One region of the Desulfosporosinus sp. FKA genome, then DNA from elsewhere that is predicted to be linked to it. Evidence: a T-box and tRNA genes for the amino acid it is inferred to sense, from the RefSeq annotation. Region 1 holds a T-box; the other holds one or more tRNA genes.
The links. A T-box is a leader RNA that pairs with one kind of tRNA and senses whether it is charged. The one in region 1 lies ahead of trpS (tryptophan--tRNA ligase), so its partner is inferred to be a tRNA-Trp.
Positions count from the first base shown of each region.

Region 2: it encodes a tRNA-Trp, which carries the amino acid that the T-box ahead of trpS (tryptophan--tRNA ligase) is inferred to sense. The anticodon was not compared.

Region 1 is NZ_NAHZ01000032.1:253,483-257,921, forward strand. Features, by position in the region: gene B5771_RS18155 (cell wall-binding repeat-containing protein) at 1-1,843, shown strand, start outside; T-box leader at 1,975-2,217, shown strand; gene trpS (tryptophan--tRNA ligase) at 2,269-3,264, shown strand; gene B5771_RS18170 (ABC transporter substrate-binding protein) at 4,423-4,439, shown strand, end outside.
Region 2 is NZ_NAHZ01000033.1:9,722-14,160, forward strand. Features, by position in the region: gene B5771_RS19410 (hypothetical protein) at 150-365, shown strand; gene B5771_RS19415 (hypothetical protein) at 725-904, opposite strand; gene B5771_RS19420 (DUF3606 domain-containing protein) at 1,043-1,219, shown strand; tRNA gene B5771_RS19425 (tRNA-Trp) at 1,828-1,901, opposite strand; gene B5771_RS19430 (PHP domain-containing protein) at 2,060-2,884, shown strand; gene B5771_RS19435 (potassium channel protein) at 2,919-3,938, shown strand; gene B5771_RS19440 (BON domain-containing protein) at 4,012-4,439, shown strand, end outside.

The sequences.
Region 1 (4,439 bases):
TCAGATTGCTCAGGCAGGGTGGTCTCAATCTGATTATGCTATTCTGGCCTTCGGTGGAGACTATACTGATGCGGTTTCCGCTGCCCCTTTAGCTAAGAAATTTGATGCCCCTATCTTATTAACAAATACTGGAAATTTACCGAGTACTACAAAACAAACTCTGTCAGATTTACAAGTAAAAAATGTATTTATTGTTGGCGGAACAGCGGTGATATCTCAAGCGGTCGAGTCTGAACTTCAGACGATGGGACTTAAGACAACAAGAATTTACGGGATTGATCGGTACGCTACTGCGATTCAAGTTGCTCAACAAGTCAATTCAAATCCATCAACTTTGTTTGTTGTCACCGGCGAGGACTATCCCGATGCTTTGTCAGTCGCATCTATTGCTTCTATGCAGCAGATTCCAATTATTCTTGTACCTCATGATTCTCTGCCTGACGTTGTTAAAAATTACATTTCGTCTCTTAATGTCAGTAAAACCTATGTTGTCGGGGATTCGGACATTATTAGTGATCAAGTGGCCCAACAGTTTCCAAATGTCGAACGAATTTCAGGGGCCGATAAGTATGCAAGAAATGTTGCCGTAAATCAGTTATTCAATACGGACTTTAATTCAGACAGTATCTGTTTAGCATCGGGAGAAGGTTTTGCTGATGCTTTAACAGGTGCAGCCTATAGTTCTAAACTATCAGAGCCAATTATCCTTATTAATAATGACTCTCCGGCCAAAACAAGAGGTTTTTATCAGGAAAGATTAGCTAACGCAAGCCATGTTTATGTATTTGGCGGAACAGGGATTATCCCTGATTCGGTAATAACTAATCTAAATTCGTCCGCTGCTGCCAATGGAAGTACCTCAACTGAAAAAAGCAGATCGCTTAACTTGAGTGATTTTAAAAAAGTCGGGACTACAACGGCAACCTTTAACTACCAGGTAGTTGATGAAAGCGGGAAAGATATTACGTCAACGGTTCCTGTGACACAGTTATCAGCAATAGCCCCCCTAAGTTCATCAATTACTTTAGATTCAAGCAAAGGTTTAGGTACGATAACCTTTAAATCTTCTTCAGATCTTGATAAACCAATTATTATCACACTAATGGACTTAACTACCGGAAAAGTTGTGAGTTATAATTCCTCTTCGCCCAATGCCAGCCCTGCGACTGGAGTTGTCTCAATTGGAACACATCGAACTCTTAATATGAGCAGTTTCTCAAAAGTTGGGACTACAACGGCAACCTTTAACTACCAAGTACTCGATGAAAGCGGGAAAGATATTACGTCAACCGTTCCGGCTGCACAGTTATCAGCGGTAACCTCCGTAAGTTCATCAATTACCCTGGATCCGAGCAAAGGTTTAGGTACGATAACCTATAAGTCTGCTTCAGATAGTGATAAATCAATTATCATTACACTTGTAGACTTAATTACCGGAAATGTTGCGACTCTTGATTCTTCTTCCGGAGTAAGCTCTTATACTGCCCCCGCTAATAATTCTGCGTCTGAAGTTTCAAGCTCCAATCAATACTCAGATCAAAAGGTCAGTAAAATTACAATTAACTCAACGAAATTGGGAATACCCTTACCTTACGGTAATCAAAGGGTAGGTTATGCGACATACACCGTATATGATCAATACGGCGCTGATATTACAAGTACTTCTCTGGCCAATAATATTCAATTCACCTCAAATGTGGGGACAATTACGGCCAAGCGTGGTTTAATCACATTGAGTTTATTCTCGAATATCAATCCCGAATCACTTACTAACATTACAATAACTGGTGTTGACTCAACCAGCAATGTTACAACAACTGCGACGTTGGCAGTTGGGCATTAGTTCGGTTAAACACTGAACAAGTTTGTGTTGGGCTTCTGCTTTCCTTTGTTTGTGTGAAGATGCTGGCGAGGAACAAAACTTGATTTAATGTCTTTAAACTGTTAAACTAGTGTTTAACAATTAAATAGTAATTTAAAGCGATGATAGAGAAGAGTAAATGTTTAGGAAGCATTAGAGAGCTGATGGTTGGTGAGAATCAGTGTGGAGTAAATATTGAATGGTCTCTTGAGCAGCAACCCGAAATGGTAGTAGGAGTTGACGTGATAATCCACACGTTACAAAAGGTGCCGTATTATTTTTAGTACGGAAAGAGTGATTTAATATATGTAATATTAAATAATTATGGGTGGTACCACGGTCCAATCGTCCCTTTTAGGATGATTGGACTTTTTTTATTTTAGTTAAAAGTAAAAGGAGAGTTATTTATGGCGGTAATTTTCTCAGGTGTACAACCTAGTGGCACAATTACTTTAGGGAATTATCTCGGAGCAATGAAAAGCTTTACAAAGTATCAAAATGAGCATGAGTGCTATTTCTGTATTGTCAACCAACATGCTATCACGGTTCCCCAAGAACCGAATCAACTCAGAAATAACATCAGGAATTTAGCCGCATTATATTTGGCAATAGGTTTGGATCCGGATAAAGTTACACTTTTTATCCAATCCGAAGTACCCGAACATGCCAAATTGGGATGGATAATGACTACTTTATCTTATATTGGAGAGCTTGAACGGATGACTCAATATAAAGATAAATCTCAACGTCATGGGAGTGGTGACTCTATCCCTGCTGGCTTATTAACTTATCCGCCGTTAATGGCCGCGGATATACTCCTTTATCAAACTGACTATGTTCCGGTTGGAGATGATCAGAAACAACATATTGAAATAACCAGGGATTTAGCACAGCGTTTTAATAATCGTTATGGAGAAACGTTTAAAATTCCGGCTATTCACACTCCAGAAGTTGGAGCAAGAATTATGTCATTACAAGAACCAAAGAAAAAGATGAGTAAATCTGATGTAAATTCCTCGGCAACTATTTTTTTGCTTGACGAACCTGAGATAATCCTGAAAAAGCTTAAAAAGGCTCAAACAGATTCGGAAAACAGAATTTCTTACGATAAAGAGCTTAAAGCAGGGATATCGAATCTTATGGCGATATATGCTTTAATTACTAATAAGTCATTTAAAGAAATTGAACACCTTTATGACGGAAAAGGCTACGGACAATTTAAAAATGATGTAGCTGAAGTGATTATTGGGGCTATCCGTCCCATTCAAGAAAGGTATAAGGAATTTGTTAATAGTGACTATCTTGATCAAGTATTGACGGATGGTGCAGCCAAAGCTTCCCAAAAAGCGGCAGCGACACTTAATAAAGTCGAAGATCTAATGGGTTTATCAAGAAGAAGATAAGTGTTCGGAAATAGGTGATGCATAAAGCATGACCCAGTAGAAAAATATCTATTGGGTCATTTACATTGTTAGTACATCAGTTTTAACCATGAATCAACTTCTGGATTCTCCTTACGTAAAGGATATAAAACACTATTTAGTCGCTTGGGATATAATGGGAAGGTATGAAGGACTACTAGGAGGGTGCTTCTGGTTGATTCAATGAGTATGCCTGTTTATAATGAAGGAGAAATATACATCTAAGAGTACAATTAAGTAGAAAACTTAATCGTTCTGATGGTGAATGATAGATCTCATAACGTAGGAGTTCATATTTCAAAGATTTATGAAGAAGTGAAATATAGGTATAGACTCAGATATTTGAGTTTCAAGAATACGAGGAAAAGGACTTAATAATGAATAAAGAGATGGAAGGTTCAACTAACTTTAAGGATAAAGGAAAGTATTCTTTGCCAAGGTATATTAAATATTTAATTGTTGGCGGATCGTCTGCGTTAATTGAGCTTTTGATATTCTCCTTTTTAAGGATGTTATTCATTGATCTTACGATATCCAATATTATTGCTGTCGTTTTAGCGACCGTATTCAATTTCTTTGTCAACAGAGGATGGTCATTTTCCACTAGTTCAAACTTAAAACGAAGTTTCATACTATATCTTACTCTATTCTTATTAAACTTAACGTTTAGCACTAATGCAATACGAATAATGGTCAGGCTTGGATTTGTTGAGATATTTGCAAAAATAACCACTATGGCTTGTATAACAATATGGAATTACGTTCTTTATCGTAAAGTAGTTTTTAAGCAGCAGTGAAAAAAATCCCCTGGACTTTTTGTCCAGGGGATTTTTTTAGGGGGATACTTGTCGAAAAAAAGACGATATGAAAAGACATCTTTGACAAATTATCGTTAAATAGGCTGAATATTTAGTAAATTGGAGCAACTAAAGGAAAAATACGTCGAAATTTTGTACTAACACAGTTTAGTGATTGACACATTAATGTATAAAATATAGAATATGCATAAATGGGAATTTTGGCAAACCTTAGTTTTTTTCGAAAAGGTTATGCGGAGGTGGGAGCAAGACTTAAAAAAGCATCGTTGAACGATATCCAAAGATACAATTAAAGAAAGAGATTTTAGGGGGAGAAGTAGAAATGAAAAAACTATTTGC
Region 2 (4,439 bases), on a different contig from region 1:
CTTGAAACTGATTCATTTTTAAGGTAGAATAGTTTGAATTCAATATTACAGCGATACCGCAAGAAGACGGAGACTGATTTAGCGCTCGAATCACAGAGCGTTTAAATTAGTCTCTTTTGTTTTTGTGGTAAAAAAGGGGGTGGGGAACAATGAGTCTAATAGGAAGAGATTTGCTATGGTTCGCAAATTTATTTTTAATTGGGGGGGTAGTTTCTGTTTCCTTTGGAGTGCGTAAATCCGTAAGATTTCTAAAGCAACAAACAAAAGGTCAAGGTAACTGGTTTTACATCAATGGTATATCGCTATTAGCCCTAAGTTATTTGGCCAATGGATTGGGAAGTGCCTTTATGTCTATGTTACACTAATCGAACATTGCATAGAATCAGCGACGATGAGATTCTTTCATGGGCAAGATAAGGTTGAATTCACCCCTAGCCCTGGGCATAATATTTAACGACCATCTCTGTTTTCTAATACTCTCATCGATGTTGCTGGAAGTATTCTTTAATTAATATGCACGGTGCATCGCTGATACAAGAAAAGCCCCTCCAGCTTATTTGGAGGCCACTGAAAATCTAGGAAAATCTATTGCTTGGGTATCCAAAGCCACCATATGCCGTAGGTAAAATAGAAAGTCAGCACTATATATGGTACTGACCTTCTCGAAGATAAAGTTTTTCAGTGGCCTCCTTATTTGGAGGGGCTGTCTTAATATAGAGAGGATTTATTTCGCCAATTGTTCTTCTGCAAACAAGCTCATATTTTCTTCTGGTGTAAACTTATCCTGACCACCGGCCTTTCTGCACATCATGCATAATGATTGCTCTGCGTATACTTTCGAATACAGATCTTCCTTGGGAACAAAGGCTTTTAAGCATTTTTGACATTGGAATAAAGGCGTCATTTATTTGATTCCCCCTTTCTTAATAGATAATAAAGGGGTATTTCTCCATTTTATGGGATAAGCCCTTCGAGTGATGGTACTTTATGCAGGAAAAAAATTCCGTGTGCCGAAGATTTAAGAAGAAAGGAGATGACATAGATGCCAGATGATAAAACTAAGAAAAGACCTCAAGATTCTTCGCGAATTAATATTCATGAACCTTATGAAGTGAATTATTGGTGTGATACGTTTGGATGCACTGAGGTTCAACTTAAAGCCGCAGTTAAAGCGGTTGGAGATTCAGCAGCGGAAGTTAAGAAATATTTGGGTAAATAATTATTATGAATGCCTGGCTCTAATGAGCCAGGCATTCATAATATAAATAAGCTTTTATGTTGTTGTTCAAAGCTTCGCGAATTAATGATGACCATCAAAACCCCGGTTATTAAAACCGAGCTTTTTGTTTTTAGTGGGCCTTTAAACTCTATAACAAGCAAATTGCGGCATTCAAGAATAAGAATTATAAGGGTCTTAAAATATTCATTATAGGGTTTCTTTATTGCTATGTACTCGCACAGTTACCAGGGCTTTATTATCAGGCCGCTCAAGGTAATGATGATCCTTTAGAAGAATTGTATATGCAATTCCCTGATATTCCTGAGGATTGGATTCATGAAGCAGCTGATGAGATTTACTCCGAATGTACAGACTGGGTTAAAAAAGGACAATACTAACTTTTTAGTTTCAATAGATAACAAGATAACATGAGCATACTTAATTGTATGCTCATGTTTAAATTTGCGGTAGAAAATTTACGTATTGACTTATATTTTATGGTATTTTCTTGTATCTTTAGTAGCCAAATAGTAGCCAATCTCTTATGTAGTAGCCAAAATTGCAAAATAAAAAATCCAGCAATCACTTGCTGGATGCGGTTTCTAGGTTGGCAGGGGATGCAAGAGTCGAACTCGCACTGACGGTTTTGGAGACCGCTGTTCTACCATTAAACTAATCCCCTTTAGTTTTGGCGACGAATTGAATTATAGCTTAAAATAAGATATGTGTCAACTATGATTATGGAACTAATTTAAATGAAATATAATAAAGGCGGCAGGATTTTTCAAGAAAAACCAGAATAGGCATTATAAAATAAGTCAATGGGAGGGAGTGGGTACCTTGAGGATTGATTTACACGTTCATACTCAAGAATCTGACGGTTCGCAGACTGTCGAAGAGGTCTTAAATCTCGCCCATTCAAATGACGTTAAAATACTTGCTATCACAGATCATGAAAGTACTGAGGGAATCACAAGGGCAGAAGAATTGGCCAAATATCTAAATATTGAAGTTATCCCCGGAGTTGAATTATTAACAAATTTTCAGGGAGAGGAAGTTCATCTACTAGGCTACTTTAAAGATATTCACAATTCAGTTTTGCAAACTCGTTTAAGCGAGATTCGAAAGCAGCGTACGTCTCTGGCCTACGATATGGTTAAATGTCTTCAGAAGGGGGGACTTTCCATTGAATGGAAGGATGTTGAGCGTGAGGTCGGTTCGATTGGAGCTGTTAGTAAGGGCCATATTATGAGGGCTATACATCATCGATATAGCAGCTTAAATCCAAAAAGCTGGCAAGATATCGCCACATATTTTCGCCCCGGTGGAATCGCCTATCTTCCCTATCTAAAACATAGATTTGAAGATGCTGTTGATTTGATTTTTAATTCCGGAGGTTTCCCTGTTGTGGCTCATCCCGGTTTATTGTCTGAACCGGATATGGTCTTTGATCTCTTAGCCTATCGGCCAATTGGGCTTGAAGTGTATTATGGCTATTGGGAACAACAGCAGAGGTTAATCTCTTATTACGCTGAAGTTGCTGCTCAATTTGCCCTTTTGGCTACAGGTGGAAGTGATTATCATGGGCCATTTGGCCGGATCCAAATGGGTCAGATGGATGTTCCCCTTGAAGGAGTTTACAAGCTGCGAAACCTACTGACCTAAAGCCAGAGGTTGTTGTAAAGGAAGAAGTGATTTTTTGGGCAGACGCATTGGACTAGCCTTTTCAGCTCTTTTGTTTACGCTGTTTTTCGGAACAGTTGGGTTAATGACTACGGAACACCTCACTTTGGCCCAAGCTTTTTATTTTACTGTTGAGACCATTACGACGGTGGGTTACGGAGATTATGAAGTTAAATCAGATTCCGGCCATGTCTTTATCATCATTCTCATGATTGGCGGAGCTGGAGTAATGCTCTATTTCGTTGGATTAATGATGGCGTTTTTAATTGAGGGTCAACTGGCCGGGGCGTATGGGAGAAGAAAGATGAATAAAAAGATCGAAGAACTTCAAGACCATATTATTGTCTGCGGAGCAGGGCGCGTTGGAAAACAAGTGATTTATCGTCTGAAGAAAGAAGGCCATCCTTGTGTCGTTATTGAACAAGAAGAGGATTTGGCCCATGAGTTTGTTGAGGAAGGATATCTAGTCATCAATAATGATGCTACTGAAGATGAGGTATTAAAAAAGGCTGGAATTGAGCGAGCAAAGGGGTTAATTACGGCACTTCCTGAAGATTCCCTAAACGTGTTTGTAACCCTGACAGCAAAAGGACTAAACCCGAATATTCAGGTGGTTGCCCGCATGGATCGGTTAGAATCCGAGAATAAATTGTTGCGTGCCGGAGCTGACAAGGTGATTTCTCCAGCCATATTAGGCGGCTGGAGAATGGCTATGTCAATTTTGAAACCTGTTAGTATTGAGTATCTTGAAACCTGTATTCATGATCAAAATATTGGGATGGAAATTATGGAACTTAAAGTTGATCAAGGGTCTTGCCTGATCGGAAGAACCTTGTCCACAAGCGGTATTAAGCAGGAAACTGGTGCTATGATTTTAGCAATTTTGCGTAATGATCGTGTTATCAGTAATCCTAGCGCTCAAGAGAAAATCATAGAAGGTGATCTTCTCATAGTGTTGGGTTTAAGAGAACAATTGCATCTTTTGGAAGAAGTGGCAGCGAATCTGACAAAATTAAAGCCTGCTGAAATAGGATAGATTAAAAGAGGAAGTCTTGGGATAAAATACCCTCTGAGTATGAAAACACAGCTTCATTTTGGAGGGAGATTTTATGCATAATTCACGATCCGAAAAAGACATTCTTAGTGATATCAAAAAACTTATTCATACACATTTCGGAGAAAGCGGACAGGGAATTCACGTGGAGGTCAAAGGAGACAGGGCAATAATCTGGGGAACGGTTGATAGTTTGGTGGAAAAGGATTTTTTCGGGAGTCGTGTGGGCCGCATCGATGGTGTTCGTGAATTAGATAACTCTCTGACGGTTGCTAACGACGGAAATATCTTGGATAAGGATATAGAAGAGGGAATTGTTGAACGGTTTAAGAGGTCTAATTTTGAGGATATTACTCATTTGGGGTGTCGGGTTAGCCGCGGAATTGCCACCTTGCTCGGACATGTCGAGACCCAAAGCACTGAACGGTTAGCTAAGCGCCTTGCTTCTCAGGTACGCGGTGTAAAAGAAATCCGCAGCGAAAT